Regions from separate parts of the Nicoliella sp. ESL1113 genome, predicted to be linked through region 2. Evidence: predicted binding sites of a transcription regulator. Region 2 holds the regulator's gene; each other region holds the start of a gene.

Region 1 (5,526 bases), on a different replicon from region 2:
GTTTGGGATCGATCATCATCATTTGCAAAATTTCGTTGCGTTTTTTTTCACCGCCAGAAAAACCTTGGTTCAAGTAACGATCAGTATATTCTTCTGGGATGGATAGTAACTTCATTTTCGCCGCTAGTTGGTTCATAAACTCAAAGACGCTTAACCGCTGTGACTTGGGACGCATTGCATCTACGGCAGCACGAATAAAATCAACATTCTTAATCCCAGTAATCTCAGTCGGGTATTGCATCGCTAAGAATATCCCTAACCGTGCTCTTTGATCAGTTGATAATTCATTTAGTCGAATCCCGTCTAATGTAATCGAACCGCTATTAATCGAATAACGACTGGATCCCATAATGGTTTGTGAGAGCGTTGACTTTCCCGTCCCGTTAGGCCCCATAATGACATGGATTTCCCCATCTGGAATCGTTAAATTCAATCCGTGCAATATCTCGGTACCCGTTTCGTTAATTTGAACATGTAGATCTTCTATTTTTAACACGTTATCCCTCCTATTAATGAATCAAACGATCCCACAAGACGACCTGGTTTTTTGATAATGACTCTGGAACCTTGATAATTCTTTGATTCGCGCTTCCTCTAAATTGAAGCGTCAAATCTTTTTGTGATTCTAAAAACCGCCCGTCAACTAAAATATCAATCAACGAAAGTAATTTTAGCTTGTCATAAGACTCCTGCATTAACTCATCCCAGGTATAGCCAGTCCAAGACCAAATATCTTTTGTATGCCCAAATTCCTTCCGAACTCGTTGGCAAAGTTTTAAACATACCTGTGTATTCAAAAAGGGTTCTCCACCCAGTAAAGTTAAGCCCTGAACATATGGCTTTTGCATGTCGTTTATGATCTGATCCTCTAGCTGTTGACTATAAGGTTGACCGTAGTGAAAATTTTGTGCTGCTACATTGTAACAACCAGGACAATAAAATAAACATCCACTAACGTATAAGCTACACCGAATGCCCTCGCCATCTACAAAATTGAACGGCTTATAATCTGCAACGTATTGCAAACTCAATTTATTAGCGCGCCATTCTTTGGGTGTCGGATTGTTTGGCCCTTTCATGTTCTGCCGCATTTTTGATCATTCCTCCTGTCATATGTTTTACACGCGCTGAGATTTCTACATGTCTCCCGTGAACCATTGGCCGCGCTTGTGGATTACCTAAATAACCACAAGTTCGCTTAACGACGTCACAATACCTGGGATCATGATTGCCACATTGCGGACAAACAAATCCCTTCGCAGTTGCATTAAAATCACCCTTAAAGCCACACTTAAAGCATTGATCAATTGAAGTATTGGTTCCTAGATAACCAACGTGATCGTATGCCCAATCCCAAACAGCCTCCAGTGCCTTAGGATTTTGCTTTAAATTTGGATATTCACAATAATGAATAAATCCCGCTGAAGCATAATGTGGATATGCTTCTTCAAAGGTTAATTTTTCAAATGGGTTCGGATTTTTGCGTACGTCATAATGAAAGCTATTTGTGTAGTATTCCTTATCAGTAATTGAATCGATTTTGCCAAATTTATCGATATCATCCTGACAAAACGTATCGGTTAAGGATTCAGCTGGCGTAGAGTACAAACTATAGTGATAGCCACTTTGCTGCGACCATTTTTGGCATAGTAGGTTCAGTTGCTTAACGATTTCTAAAGTGAATTCATGGGCAGTTTCGTTACGTTCCCAATTCGGACCAAAAAAGCTCGTTCCAACTTCATATAGGCCAATGTAACCTACTGACACAGTTGCTCGCTCATGGTTAAACAATTCATCCACACTATCATCATCACGCAACCTTTTGCCAAATGCACCGTACTTATAAAGCAGTGGGGCATTATAAGGTTTTGCCTCAGTACAGCGCTTGATACGATAGGCTAATGCTTCATGTACAATTCGCATTTTATCCCTAAAAATATTCCAAAATGCTGATTTACTTCCATTCGCATAAAGTGCGATTCGCGGCAAATTGACCGTAACTACCCCTAAGTTCATCCGACCAGCATTGATTTCATGTCCATCTTCATCTACCCACTTTGGCAAAAATGATCGACATCCCATTGGCGCCTTAAAATTACCAGTAATATCGGATAAAGTATCGTAATTCAATATATCTGGATACATCCGTTTTGTGGCACATTCCACCGCCAGTTGCTTAACGTCATAATTAGGATCGCTCGGGTTTAGGTTTAAACCTCGTTTCAAAGTAAAGGTCAGTTTAGGAAAGATTGCAGTGCGTTGCTCGACACCAAGCCCCTTGATTCTAATTTCGAAAATATCCTTTTGAATTTCTTTTTCAAACCAATTCGTTCCTAAACCAAAACTAACCGTTGTAAAAGGAGTTTGGCCCTGAGAAGAATAGAGCGTGTTAATTTCATATTCAAGAGCTTGCATCGCATCGTAAATATCTTTTTGGGTGCGTTGACGCGCATATTCTTCCTGTCTATCTTTAACAACCCACTTTTTAGCTTCCAGAATATGTTTTTGATAGTTTAACTTTGCAAACGGAGCGAGTACTTCATCAGCTCGATCAAATGAAATTCCACCGTATTGCAGTGAAGCAACGTTAGCAATAATTTGGGCAACTTGAGCGGTGGCAGTCTGAATCGACTTTGGGGAAGCAACCTTTGCGTTTCCAATCTTAAACCCATTGTTCAACATGTTCGCAAAATCAACTAAACAACAATTAGTTTCAGGGGTTGCTGGTGAATAATCTAGATCATGCCAATGAATATCACCACGTAAATGGGCCTTCGCAACTAATGGTGGTAGCATTTTTAATCCAATCGCCTTGCTTGCCCGTCCCGCTTGTAGGTCACGCTGAGTATTGAATACGTTACTATCCTTATTCGCATTTTCATGAACAACTCTAGCGTTCTTATCAAACAACTGTTTGAGGTTCTGATCAATATCAGTTGCTTCCTGCCATCTTTTTTGATCTTGTTTATAATATTTTTGATACTTTTGTAATTTATCATATAATTTATTATTAGACAATAAATTGTTAAAACATTCACGAATTATGCTGGTTTTTAATTCATTATTACTTACAGCCGTTAATAATGAATTATAAAATTGGCTTTTTAGATCTTCATTAATAGCTAATTGATTAAATAAATAATCTAATTTATAACTAAAAAATGGTGTTTTTTCGCCACTTTGTTTAATGACTATCACTTGGTTGATTTTTTCAGATCGCATTTTCAATCATGACCCTTCTTGAATTTGATATTCTATATATAGTGCTACATATAAAGATAAAGCACATATATAGTGTTATCAAGTCCAAGCCCATTCAAAACCAAAAGTTAGTCTACAATCTAATGTGGCTTGGAATTGGTATAATAATATTTGGGTCACTGCAATATTTTTTGAAAAAATTTTTTTAGTTGTAAGCGATATTTAAACCCCTTGCATTAATCAATCGTCTAATATTGATTATAATTTCACAAATTAACAGAATGTGTTTCATTTCTATGTAAAAAAAGCCAGCCACAATTAAGTGACTGGCTTTTAAGTTATTAATTAATTTGTTTATTTTTCGTACTCATCCAACTTAGGGACCTTAATATGCCGTTTGTTAGCTTCTTGCTTCAATGCATCTAAACGTGCTTGAAGATTACGCTGTAATTTAACGGATCTTTCAATTGATCTCTGAGTGTTGTGAGTCAATTCGATCAATTCTTCATCGGAGTATCCTGCTAAGTGTTGTTCAACAAATGATGTCTGTTGATAAGCATGGATAAACATACTATAACCCATTTTACCGACCCCAGCAATTCCTGAACTCGCATTCTTAATGGTTGGTTCAGTACTAAAGTGATCGATATGGTAAACCAATTGTTGACTAAAGTGTTGGTTCCAATAGTTGATCAGTGGTCCAGCAAAGAAGGCAACCACTAATGTTAAAACCCCAACGGCTCCATGGGCAACAAATGCAAGGACCATGAAGAAAACATCTTGAATATTTCTAACTAATTGATATTTAATGTGCAACCGACTAGAAAAAATTGGTGCGATCGCATCATACGGAGAAGCTCCTAAAGATGGCGACATATATATTGATGTTCCTAATGTAAATAAAATCAATCCAGCAATAACATCAACAATAACGACATAGATTCCACCACCATGAGGAAAAATAATCCCATATAATGATGAGAACCACTGAATTTCATAACCTACTAACACCATGTTCAAAATCGTTCCAATCCCAATTTGCTTGCGATCGAATATCAGCACTAAAATAAATAGTAATCCATTGACCATCAATTGAAATGAACCTAATTCTATGTGCAACGAGTTTGAAAAACCAATATTCATCGCAGTAAATGGATCCATCCCTAAGTTAGCTTGCTTTAAAAACGCTGCCCCCATGGAAAGAATGGCAATTCCAACAAATGACATTATCGATCTTAATGTAATATTGATAAATTTATGATTTTTTTGCGGTTGTTTATCAAAGTCGTCTTCTGATTGAGCACTGACAGCTTTAAATCCTGCCAATTAAATCAACTCCCTTAATTAATATTTGCAATTCTATTATATAACACTTTCCAGCTTTTTTTTAAAAAAGCGCTTACAAATATTTTTCAAGCTTTTGTGAACGCTTTCAAAACGCTGTTATGAATGCGTTTTCATCGTTGTTTTTATGCAATTGTAAGCGCTTTTTTTCTAAAGATTCCTTTACCTTTGTCAAAAAAGGGTATACAATTATATTCATAAATTTAAATTCGAAATGTTATTATTATAAGGGAGTTTTTCAAATGAATATTTTAATTGGGTTAGTGCCAGCTGCGCTATGGGGATTGATGCCCTTAATCGCTGGTAAAACTGGTGGTAGACCGATCAACCAGCTAGTCGGTAATACCTATGGTGCCTTGATCGTTGCGATCGTAATTGCATTGTTCAAACATCCACAACTATCATCAAGTGCATTTATCTGGTGTTTAATTTCTGGTGCATGTTGGGCCTGTGGACAATTATCACAATACTGGTCGTTCCCAGAAATTGGGGTTTCAAGAGCAATGCCAATCTCAACTGGTGCTCAGCTAGTCGGAACATCAGTAGTGGGAGTGCTTTTCTTCGGAGAGTGGGCAACTGGAACTGATAAAATATTTGGTTTTCTTGCTTTGATTCTAATCATGATTGGAATTTTGTTCACTACCAAGACTGATAAAGAAGATGCAAGTAAGGGACTCGATCCTGCAGTCCTAAGAAGGGGAACCATGGTTTTACTATTAGGAACGATCGGCTACGTTGGTTTCTCAGCTCTTCCTCAAATTCCGGTTGTAGATGGTTGGAGTGCTTTCTTCCCTCAAGCAATCGGAATGGTAATTGCATCAATTATTATTTCATTCTTTTACCGTGATAAGAACGAACCGAACCCCCTAACAGACAAGCGTTCGATTGCTAACATTGCTGTAGGAATCGACTTCGGAATCGCAACTGCCGTTTATATGTACTCAGCTAAAGTCAACGGAATTGCAACTGGGTTTACACTTT
Region 2 (5,526 bases):
ACCGAATCAGATTTAACGTTTGATTACATGAAACGGATCATGAATAAAAGTCGTGGGAAAATCAAGCCATTTTTATTGAACCAAGACCATATTTCTGGATTAGGTAATATTTATACTGATGAGGTCCTTTGGATGAGTAAAATTCATCCAGAACAACAGACTAATTTGATTTCAGATGAACAGATCAGCGAATTACGGAAGAATATTATTAAAGAAATTGCCCTGGCAATTAAGGGTCATGGAACGACCGTTCATTCTTATTCGAATGCCTTTGGTGAAGCAGGCCAGTTCCAAAGTCAATTGCATGTGTACGGCAAAAAGGGCCAACCTTGTGAACGTTGTGGAACCCCAATTGAAAAAATCAAAGTTGCTCAACGGGGGACTAGCTTTTGTCCCAATTGTCAACGAATCGTAAGTGCTAATGACTAAGTTATTAGGCTTAACTGGTAGCATTGGGACTGGTAAATCCACCGTTAGTAGGGAATTGTCAGCCCATGGCGTTCCAATTATCGATGCGGATGCAATTGCCCACACCCTCCAGTTAAGGGGGACCGATTGTTATAATGAGCTTGTAGAAGAATTTGGCAAAGAGATTGCGGGCGAATATTCCATCGATCGAAAACGCTTGGGGGAAATCGTTTTCGCAGACCCTGCCAAATTGTTGTTATTGAATCGGACGATGGATATATACATTCGTGGGATGATTTTAGATCAAATTCATGATTATAGCCTAAAACAAATTGACTTGGTGGTCTTAGATGCACCTTTGTTATATGAATTAGGGTATGCAAATTATGTTGATTTGGTAGTGATGGTTACATGTGATCCAACAATTCAAGTTTCGCGACTTAAAATGCGTAATCACATTAGCACCACACAAGCAGTTCGTTTAATTGGTAAGCAGTGGCCGCAATCAATTAAGCAAAATTTAGCAGATGTGGTCATTAATAACTCAGGTTCGATTAGTCAAACTAGCCAACAAGTGTTAAAATTACTGGATAAATTACGATAAAACGATGAGGTGATTAAGATGAAATGTCCCCATTGTCATAAAAATAGTTCAAAGGTAGTTGATTCCAGACCTACCAATGATGGGACTGTAATTAGAAGACGCCGTGAATGTGAAAAATGTGGATATCGCTATACCACTTTTGAACGAATTGAGTCGGCACCACTATTAGTGATTAAGCATAATGGGAATCGCGAGGAATTTAGTCGTGATAAGATGTTACGCGGGATTATTCGCTCTGCCGAGAAAAGACCCGTTTCAATGGATAAAATGACTAAAATCGTTGATGAAGTTGAAGCTAAGGTTAGATCGATCGGCGAAACAGAGGTTTCCAGCCAACTAATTGGTGAGTATGTGATGAAGGCTTTATCAGATGTTGATGAAATTGCGTATATTCGTTTTGCAAGTGTTTATCGGCAGTTTAAGGATATGACGGTATTTTATAATGAAATGAAAGAAGTCATGAACCGTGATCATGATAAGGAATCAAAGGATAATGATAAATAATGGCTAATCAATTAACACAAAATGATCCTCAGGCAGGCTTTATTGTTGTTAAAAATGAACGATTATCTGATTTAGCGAGTGAATCCATTGATTTGTTGTATCAACCAATAATTGGCTGCAATGCGACTGCATTGATTCGCTTGTTTTGGAGATATAGTAATGAACAAAAGGTTGATTATAGACAACGCTCTCACTATGACTTATTTTCGTTTCTTCAATTTGATTTTAGGGAGTTTACGGAATGTCGCATCAAATTAGAAGGGGCGGGGCTTTTGAAAACGTTCGTGCAACCAACGGATGCTAAACCGATAATGTTATATCAACTAGTGCCCCCACTAACGAATCGCCAGTTTTTTAATGACGATTTATTAAGCTTGGCACTATTGGAAAACATTGGTGAAAAGATGTATCACGAGCTTGCCGACCGTCTTTTGATCAAGCCCTTTCCAATGGAACATGCGTCAGAAATTACTCAAGATTTCTTGGATTCATTTCAGATCGATGCTGATCAACTCACCAATCAACCGAATACGATTGGTAATTTAAAGCAAGAATACGATTTGAATGATACCCAGAAACCAACCCCTAATTCACAGCCTCAATTAGCGGCTAGTGATGATTTTGATTTTCAATTGGTCTTAGACAGTGTTGCAAAGTCGTATGTGCGGATTGATCAGGTGAAAAAGAACTATAATTTAATCTTGAATGAACACCGTTTGTATGGCATTGACGAGCTCGCATTGGCTAGGTTGATCATTCAGTCGACTAACATTAAGAACAATGTTTTTGATCCTGAAAAATTAAAGATTTTGGTCAATCGGATGTATCAAAAAGCGCCAGTAAAACAATCGGTGCCACCTAATCAAAATGCTAATAATGATGCTGAAACTCAAAATGATGATTTTAGTGATCAGGAAAAATTACTATTAAAAAATGTAAGTCAATTTCCACCACTTCAATTTTTACAGAATTTAAAACATCAACTGGGTGGTTTTCCCTCCAGTTCTGAAAATAAAATGATTGAAGAAATGTTGAACCGTAACGTAATGAACACGAGCGTAATCAATATGTTGGTCTACCACATTTTGGTGGATATGAACAAAACCCAGCTTTATCAAGATAGCTTTGAACGAATCGCAAACGAGTGGGTTCAAAAATATCATGTTAAAACGACGCGGGATGCAATGCTTGCCATTAAGGATTACAATCGTAAAAAAGAGGCTAGCAGTAATAATGGTAGCCGTAATTTTCAGGGAAATGGTGGCTATCGCAGAAAGCAACCAATGGTCAAAAAGCCGGTCCCATATTGGCTAAGAAAGGACTATCAACCCGATGTAAAGCCAATCAGTGAGGAAAGCCTAAAGAAGGGCAAGGAAATGCTTAGAAAATTCCGTGAAGATAATTAGGGGGTGTAAATATTAAAAAGTTGGAAGAAGAATTACAGAACGTGTTGAAAAATCATACTGGCAATGAAAGTAGTTACCGTGATTTAATGAATCAAGCTTGCTCTGATCCTGATGTTCAAAAGTTTATTAATGAACATCATATTAGTAACGATGCGGTTCGCCATTCTGCCTCCCGCATTTATGAATACGTTCAACAAAAGAATAAGTTATCACGCGGTGGGGAAATGATCCCTGGATATCAACCACAATTGACATTTGATGGGAAGTTGATCGATATTACCTACTCACCGACCCTAGCGACGATTGAAAAACAAAAGACGAAGGCAATGAAGGATCGGGTTAAGTCGATTGCAATGCCAAAGCAAACTCGTGATGCTAGTTTTGACAGTTATCTAATGAGCAGTGACGCACGGGTGCACCTCCTAGAAGTTGCAATGGATTTTATCCATCGTTTATCTGATCATCCTGATCAATTTGTTAAGGGGCTGTATCTTTGGGGAACGTTTGGGGTTGGTAAGACATATACCCTCGGAGCAATCGCAAATGAGCTTGCTAAAAAAGGCTTATCTTCGACTTTGATTAACTTTCCTAGTTTCACGGTTGAATTAAAAAATTCAATTCAATTTAATACGACTGGTGCTAAAATTGATTCAGTCAAGAAGGCCCCAATTTTAATGATTGATGATATTGGAGCCGACGTGCTTTCTGAATGGATTCGAGATGAAGTATTGGGAGTTATTTTAGAGTATCGAATGCAAAATGAGTTGCCGACACTATTTAGCTCAAATTATTCGATGAATGCCCTAGAAGAAGATCATTTACCCTACGATAAACGGAATCAAGAAGATAAGGTCCGTTCTGGAAGAATTATGCAAAGAATTCGTTTTCTAGCGAATGAGTACCAGATGGATGGTAAAAATATGCGTTTGCAGTAAGCTAGGTGTTTTACTTGACATTATTGCTAAATAATAGTTTAATGATAATTGAAAAATCTTTACTAGCTAAAAGTGTTTGAAGACATGATTTGCGAATCCAAATTTATTAGGGAAGAGGGGCATTTGCTGAAAGTCCTTCTAATTTGGTCGGAAGTTACCACTTCATTTGACTGCCTATTGGAAATAATAGGTCGTTTGGTTAACGTTAGATACTAAATTAAGTGTTCATAGGCTTATTTACTATGGATAATTGGGTGGAACCGCGCTTATTACGACGTCCCATGTGTGCTCATTGAAGTACGCATGGGACGTTTTTTAGTCTAGTAAAGATAATAATATTAAAGGGGATCATAAATATGGCTCAACTTTCATTTGAATTTCCAGACGGCAGCGTAAAAGAATTTGACGCTGGCGTTACGACAGAAGATATCGCAAAGTCAATTTCAATCAGTTTGGCTAAAAAGTCAGTTGCTGGTAAGGTTGATGGACAATCATTTGGTTTGAAAACACCACTTCAAAAGGGTGGTAAGATTGAAATTGTTACTAAGGACGATGCAGAAGGTTTGACTGTTTTACGGCGGACTGCTGCACAATTATTAAAGGCCGTATTAGCAGACTCATTCGCAGACATTCGCTTCGGGGAAAGTACTTCTGATGAAGATGGTTTCTTTGTTGATACTGATAAGAACGATCGTCAAGTCAGTGCTGATGAATTAGATGGTTTAGCTGATAAGATCAACCAATTAGTTAAGGATGATGTACAATTAGAACGCAAGGAATTATCACTTGAAGATGCTTTAAAGCAAGTTGATGGTGATCCTTACCAAGCTGTTTTAGTTCGTAAGTTAGCTAAGGACGATAAGGTGGTCTTCTATCAAATCGGCGATTACTTGAGCTTAGGCGAAGGGGTCGTATTACCAGATGCTAAACCACTTAAGTTCTTCAAGCTCCTTTCAGTTGCTGGTGCTTATTGGGAAGGGAAGTCATCTAACCCAATGTTACAAAGAATCTACGCAACTGCATTCTTTAAGAAGGATGATTTAGAAGCAGACTTAAAGCAACGCCAAGAAGCAAAGGAACGTGACCACCGAGTAATCGGTAACCAATTGGACCTCTTCTTCGTTGACCCTAAAGTGGGTGCTGGGCTTGCTTATTGGATGCCAAATGGTGCTACGGTCCGTCGGGTCATCGAACGTTACATTATCGACAAGGAAGTAAACAACGGCTACCAACACGTTGTTACGCCAGTATTGATGAATCTAGACGTTTACAAGACTTCAGGACACTGGGCACACTATCGTGAAGACATGTTCCCACCAATGGACATGTGTGATGGTGAACAACTAGAATTACGGCCAATGAACTGTCCTAGTCATATTCAAATCTATAACCACCATATCCGTTCATACCGTGACCTTCCAATGCGGGTAGCTGAATTAGGAATGATGCACAGATTTGAAAAGTCAGGAGCATTAAGTGGTTTACAACGGGTTCGTGAAATGACCTTAAATGATGGTCATACCTTCGTTGCACCAGACCAAATCCAAGAAGAATTCAAGAAAATCTTGCACTTAATGATGGAAGTTTACGCTGACTTTGACATTAAGGAATACCACTTCAGATTAAGTTACCGTGATCCTAAGAATACTGAAAAGTACTTTGATGATGA
Region 3 (5,526 bases), 570 kb from region 2:
TCAAAAAAATAATTGAGACTGGATCGTATAGTAAGGCTGCTGAAGAATTGAAGTATGCCCAATCCACCGTTACATTTCAGGTTCATCAAGTTGAACAGGAATTAGGGATTCACATTTTCGAAAAGATTGGTAAATCAATGCAACTCACTAGTGCCGGTAAACAATCGATTCCATTAATCGATGACGTTATTAATCGGTTTGAAAGATTAAAGAGCATTAACGAAGAAAGATTAAGCGGCACTTTAGCTATCGCCGTTCCTGAATCACTAGTAACTTATAAGTTACAACCAGTTTTAAAAGCGTTTAAACAACAAGCACCAAATGTTGAGTTATCAATTAAGGTCTTAAATTGTTATCGCATATTTGATGAGGTTATTAAGAACCAAGTCGACATTGGGATTGCATACCATGTCAAAAATAATGATCAGTTAGTAATCAAGCCACTAGCAGAATATGAATTAACTTTAGTCGGCTCTAAAGGCCTTAATTTAGAGGATCGCGATTTCATCACCCCTAATCAAAAGAAACCAATTTGTCACATCCAAAATGATCCAGATGCGTTGTATTTAAAATACTTTAATCAATACCTGGCAGCTCAAAATATTAATTTAATGCCCAGCCTTGATTTATGGAGTATTGAAGCAATTAAAAAAAGTGTCATCAGCAACATGGGCGTAGCATTCCTCCCTAAGTTTACTTTGCAACAAGAACTGGCTAGCGGTGATTTAATAGAATTAAATACTGAAATTCATGATTATCAGTTCCAAGCAGTCGTGCTTTATAATCAAAATAAGTGGATAAATCCGGCAATGAATTTATTTTTAGATTTATTGAATAAAGTTGGCATTAACTAAAAATAGATTGGTCCTCAAAAATGAGTGCCAATCTATTTTTTAATGTTTTAATTTAGCATCAATTTGCTTCAACACCGCTTGTAAATCAGCCGAATTATTCACAAAGTCGTACTTGTCACCATTAATTTTCAACTTGGGACTAATTTCGTAGTTCTCAAACCAATGTTGATAAGCCACCCGCAGTTCGCGATAGTAGTCCAACAGGTCATCAGACTGTTCAAAGTCTCGTCCCCGTTGACGAATCCGTTTCAACTGGGTCTCCAGACTGACTTCAATGTAGACCAACAGATCGGGCCGCTTCTTTTTGGCTGCGTATGGCAATTCTTCCATCATGTTGTCCAACAAGTCATGGTAAACAGCGGCTTCAGTGTCATTGATGTTGCCCAACTTGTGATTCAAGTCGGTGAACAACGCATCTTCGTAAATCGAACGGTCTAACACGTTATTATCATCTTGTTGCGCCTTTTTGATCATCTCAAAGCGTTTGTTCAAAAAATAAATTTGCAGCAAAAAGCCGTACTTTTGCTTATCCTGATAGAACAGTGGCAACACAGGATTGTCGCCAACTGGTTCATAAAACGCCTTGGTGTCCAGGTGTTTGGACAGCCGTTCGGTCAACGATGACTTGCCCGCACCGATGGTTCCTGCTAATACGATCATTGTCATAACCTACCCCTTTCAAATTAAGTGATTACTTAGTTGCTAAACGCTTGGCAAACCATGGACTCTTGGTAAACGCCAAGATATCATTACCGATGTAGAGCATGTAGGTTACGAATAGGACTGGTGAAGCACTCCCCTGCGCAGCGGTAATTCCCCACAGAATCACTGATAGCACCCCTTGTGCCAACCAGAAGTAGTAGGTTTCGCGTTTCTTCAAGGTGGTTAAGATTGCACCCATGATCCCAGTCGTTGCTGAAATCGAGTCGATCAATGGCCGTGGACTATCAGTTAAACTGGTCAATAACGTGTGCATGATCAATACGACAATAACAAAGCCAATTACGTATGGCAACCAGTTCTTGCAGGTCTGAGCATTATTTTCGCCCCGCAGGCCAGAAATCTTGTTTTCAGCATCTTGATTCCAGCTCGGCATTAACAGGACTGGCACATCTAACAATACGATGTAGCTGAGCTGCATCACAATTTCCATGTAGTTCTTGGCGCTAAACGCAACCGCAATTAGTAAGATCGCACTAATCAAGCCCAACCATCCATTGATTGGTTTGGCATTGTTGATCGCTAATACGCAGGTTAACCCAAGGACCCCAGCAATAAAAGTTACAATACTAATCGTAGTAATCGGGCTGCTGAGCGTTAACGCTAAGTTAAACCCCAACCCAAAGAACAGTAGGATGTATGATTGGACGTTCCAACCTAGTAATTGGCTCCATAGCCACTTAAAATAATTCATTTGAAAAGCTCCTAACACAATATATAGTATTTAAATAACTATCTATATCTACATCTAGTCATTTTAGTCAACTCGTTCTATTATACAGAAACTAAGATCGATTTCAATCACCGGACTTAGACGATTAAATCGCCAACAGGTAATTTTAAAATCCAGATTGTGTTAAAATAACCCCAGTTAGACTGATTATTCATAATTAAAACTGGAGGTAATAATGTGAAATTTATCAAAGGCACCACTTTCCTATAGCTAGTCCTCATGATCATCGCCTGTTTCATCATCTTTATAATGCGCGGGGGTTTGATCTAATCGTGAACCATACATACAACATCAAGTTTTATATTTCTGAAATGGGCAGATATTCTGTTCGAGGGTTAGTATCTGCCGTTTTGATTCAAATCGGTGAAAGTATTATTGAAAGACACAAACGGAAACAAAAATAAGTGGTGAACTGCCCCTCCAATTTGAATCAATATTCATACGGAACTTTTTTAGCCGTTGGTTGTTTGTAATCTTGCAACATTGCTGATATAATGGCTTTTATAATCTCGCAGGAGGGATGCCCTATGGCTAAAAAAGACATTAATAGTAAAAAACCCCATACTGTTTATTTAAGCGATCTAATTTACCAAGAAATTAATGGCACTAACATAAATGGCATTAAAACATTCTCTGAAAAGGTAAATTACATTTTAAATAAATACACAAACCAAGATCAGAAAGTAGCAAACAATGATGATATCGAAGACCGTCATGACCAAAAAATAAGGTATATCGACCTTTTTGCTGGAATCGGTGGAATTAGATTAGGATTTAGTGAAAACGATAAACAAACTCAGTGTGTTTTTTCAAGCGAATGGGATAAATTTGCAGTGCAAACTTACGAGGCCAATTTTAAAGAAAAACCATTCGGTGATATTACTAAAATCAAAGCTGAGGATATCCCAAATTTTGATGTATTATTAGCCGGCTTTCCTTGTCAGCCATTCAGCAGTATCGGTAAAAGAGAAGGGTTTAAGCACAAAACGCAAGGCACATTATTTTTTGATGTCCTAAGAATTATTAAGCACCACAAACCCAAGGCATTTCTTTTAGAAAACGTTCCCGGCTTATTAACGATCCAAGAGGGGCAAGCATTCGAGATAATTAGGCAATCACTAGTAGATAGTGGATATAACGTCTACCACAAGGTCTTACAAGCAACCGATTATGGATCTCCCCAATCCAGAAAAAGGGTAATAATTGTCGGTTTCAGAAAAGACATCGATAGCTCTAATTTTTACTTCCCAGACAGTAATGATCAAAACACTTACGTTGGGGAAATATTAGAGGATAACCCCACTGGATATTCAATCTCTAAAAATTTGCAAAAAAACTACTTATTCAAAAAGGATGACGGGCATCCATTTGTCGTAGATAAAAACACTAAAAAATACGCAAAAACTTTAAACGCTAGCTATCACAAAATACAACGATTAACGGGGACGTTTGTAAAGGGTGGTGAAACTGGAATAAGGTTACTTTCAGAACTAGAATGTAAGAGGTTACAAGGTTTTCCAGATAATTTCATAATTCCAGTTTCAAGAACCCAAATGTACAGACAAATGGGAAACAGCGTTTCAATCCCAATGATTAAAGCAGTTTCCAAAAACATAAAAGATGTTTTGCGAAACAAAAAAATAGACGTCAAGGGAAACCATGCTACTATCCAGTTAAATCTAATATAGAAAGCCATGATTAGTAATGACAAACTATAAAAAATTCAATATTGGAGAATGGTCTGAATCCTATGTTTTCCTTAGGTTGTTATCATCAAACGGAACTTTAAACATAGCCGATAATAATTTAAATTCTATCCCTAACCAATTTTTCACAATCAAGGCAATTATTAAACCAGATGTTATTTATGAAATAACCAGCCAAGATCCAGAAATTCACATTCAAGAAAAAGACAAGCCTTCATTTTCAGTTAACAAAAATCAGTTCTTACATTATTCGAATTTTTTATTAGACAAATTATTAAGCAAAAAGGGAAATTTCGAAGTTCCAGCCGTTGAAGACTTTCTTAAATCAGTAAAGCTAGATAGTTTAAAAGCAAAGAGCAAGTTAAAAAGTGATATCGATATTAAAATACACGATCCATTCACAAATACAGAACCAACAATCGGCTTTAGTATTAAATCTTATTTAGGTAGCCGCCCCACCCTTTTAAACGCATCACAACAAACGATTATTAATTACAAGCCTTCTAAGGAACTAACCAATAATTTAACCCCCACCGAATTGGACGCTCTCAACGCCAAAGGAACTATATTAGACAAAATAAATCGATTAAAAAGTAAAAATATCAATTTAACATTTAATAATCTAAACTCAAGCACCTTTGAATTTAATTTAAAAATGATAGATTCGGAAATGCCTAGCATTTTAGCTGATTTATTTTATTGTTCTTATTTTGTACGCGGCAAAAAGATCTCTAAGGTTGTAGATTATTATTGTGATAATTTTCATAAAAATCACGATTTAATAGAATACAAGGTTAAAGAACTTTTGATTAGCATTGCATTAGGAATGGTGCCCAATACCAAATGGGACGGTTTGGATCAAGCTAACGGCGGCTATATTGTTGTAAAACAAAATGGCGAAATCGTGGGTTACAACATATACGAAAGAAACAAGTTAAAGGGTTATCTCTACAATTCAACAAATTTCGACACCCCCTCTTTAAGTCGATATAACTGTGGAAACATTAACGAAAGAGGAGCAATGAGCTTAGGCTGTATGATTAGATTTTGGCAATAATAAACAAACGACCCCGATCGGTTGAACAGAAAACGTTCAGCATATCGGGGTCTTTACTTTGAAAAAAATAATACTTATTGGTGTGGTCTAATCGATTTTTAAATCGCCATGCCAACAAATGCTGCTAAAATCCCTAACAACGTGGTTGAAATGAAATATAATCCAGCCCATGTCGGACGCTTAATCTGAAGCCTTACCGTTTCATTCATAAACGTGGAAAACGTGGTATACCCACCTAAAATCCCACTGCCAATTAGATAAGCCATTGAACTATCAGCAAGTTGCCCTGCTAACAAACCCAGGAGAAACGATCCAGATACGTTGATTACCACGGTGGCGAGTGGAAATTCCTGCCACCCCATTTTGTTTCCAATCAATTCGATCATCGCATAACGAATCACCGCACCGAACGCAGCAGCGAGTCCGACAATTATAATTTTAGATAACATTATTTTG

The links. Region 2 encodes NrdR, which represses ribonucleotide reductase genes. Its sites were predicted from a motif close to ACACNATATATNGTGT; they were not measured.
Region 1: the regulator NrdR is predicted to act here: its motif matches at 3,252-3,267, upstream of nrdD (anaerobic ribonucleoside-triphosphate reductase).
Region 3: the regulator NrdR is predicted to act here: its motif matches at 2,283-2,298, upstream of pnuC (nicotinamide riboside transporter PnuC).

The regions. Positions count from the first base shown of each region.
Region 1 is NZ_CP196388.1:234,457-239,982, forward strand. It holds gene sufC (Fe-S cluster assembly ATPase SufC) at 1-496, opposite strand, end outside; gene nrdG (anaerobic ribonucleoside-triphosphate reductase activating protein) at 510-1,091, opposite strand; gene nrdD (anaerobic ribonucleoside-triphosphate reductase) at 1,036-3,222, opposite strand; gene ACSYTJ_RS07870 (YczE/YyaS/YitT family protein) at 3,556-4,527, opposite strand; gene ACSYTJ_RS07875 (GRP family sugar transporter) at 4,788-5,526, shown strand, end outside.
Region 2 is NZ_CP196387.1:1,010,949-1,016,474, reverse strand. It holds gene mutM (bifunctional DNA-formamidopyrimidine glycosylase/DNA-(apurinic or apyrimidinic site) lyase) at 1-429, shown strand, start outside; gene coaE (dephospho-CoA kinase) at 422-1,012, shown strand; gene nrdR (transcriptional regulator NrdR) at 1,031-1,516, shown strand; gene ACSYTJ_RS04270 (DnaD domain protein) at 1,516-2,922, shown strand; gene dnaI (primosomal protein DnaI) at 2,943-3,857, shown strand; gene thrS (threonine--tRNA ligase) at 4,214-5,526, shown strand, end outside.
Region 3 is NZ_CP196387.1:25,150-30,675, forward strand. It holds gene ACSYTJ_RS00105 (LysR family transcriptional regulator) at 1-854, shown strand, start outside; gene ACSYTJ_RS00110 (deoxynucleoside kinase) at 894-1,514, opposite strand; gene pnuC (nicotinamide riboside transporter PnuC) at 1,546-2,268, opposite strand; gene ACSYTJ_RS00120 (DNA cytosine methyltransferase) at 2,835-3,995, shown strand; gene ACSYTJ_RS00125 (HpaII family restriction endonuclease) at 4,012-5,070, shown strand; gene ACSYTJ_RS00130 (fluoride efflux transporter FluC) at 5,169-5,519, opposite strand; gene ACSYTJ_RS00135 (fluoride efflux transporter FluC) at 5,519-5,526, opposite strand, start outside.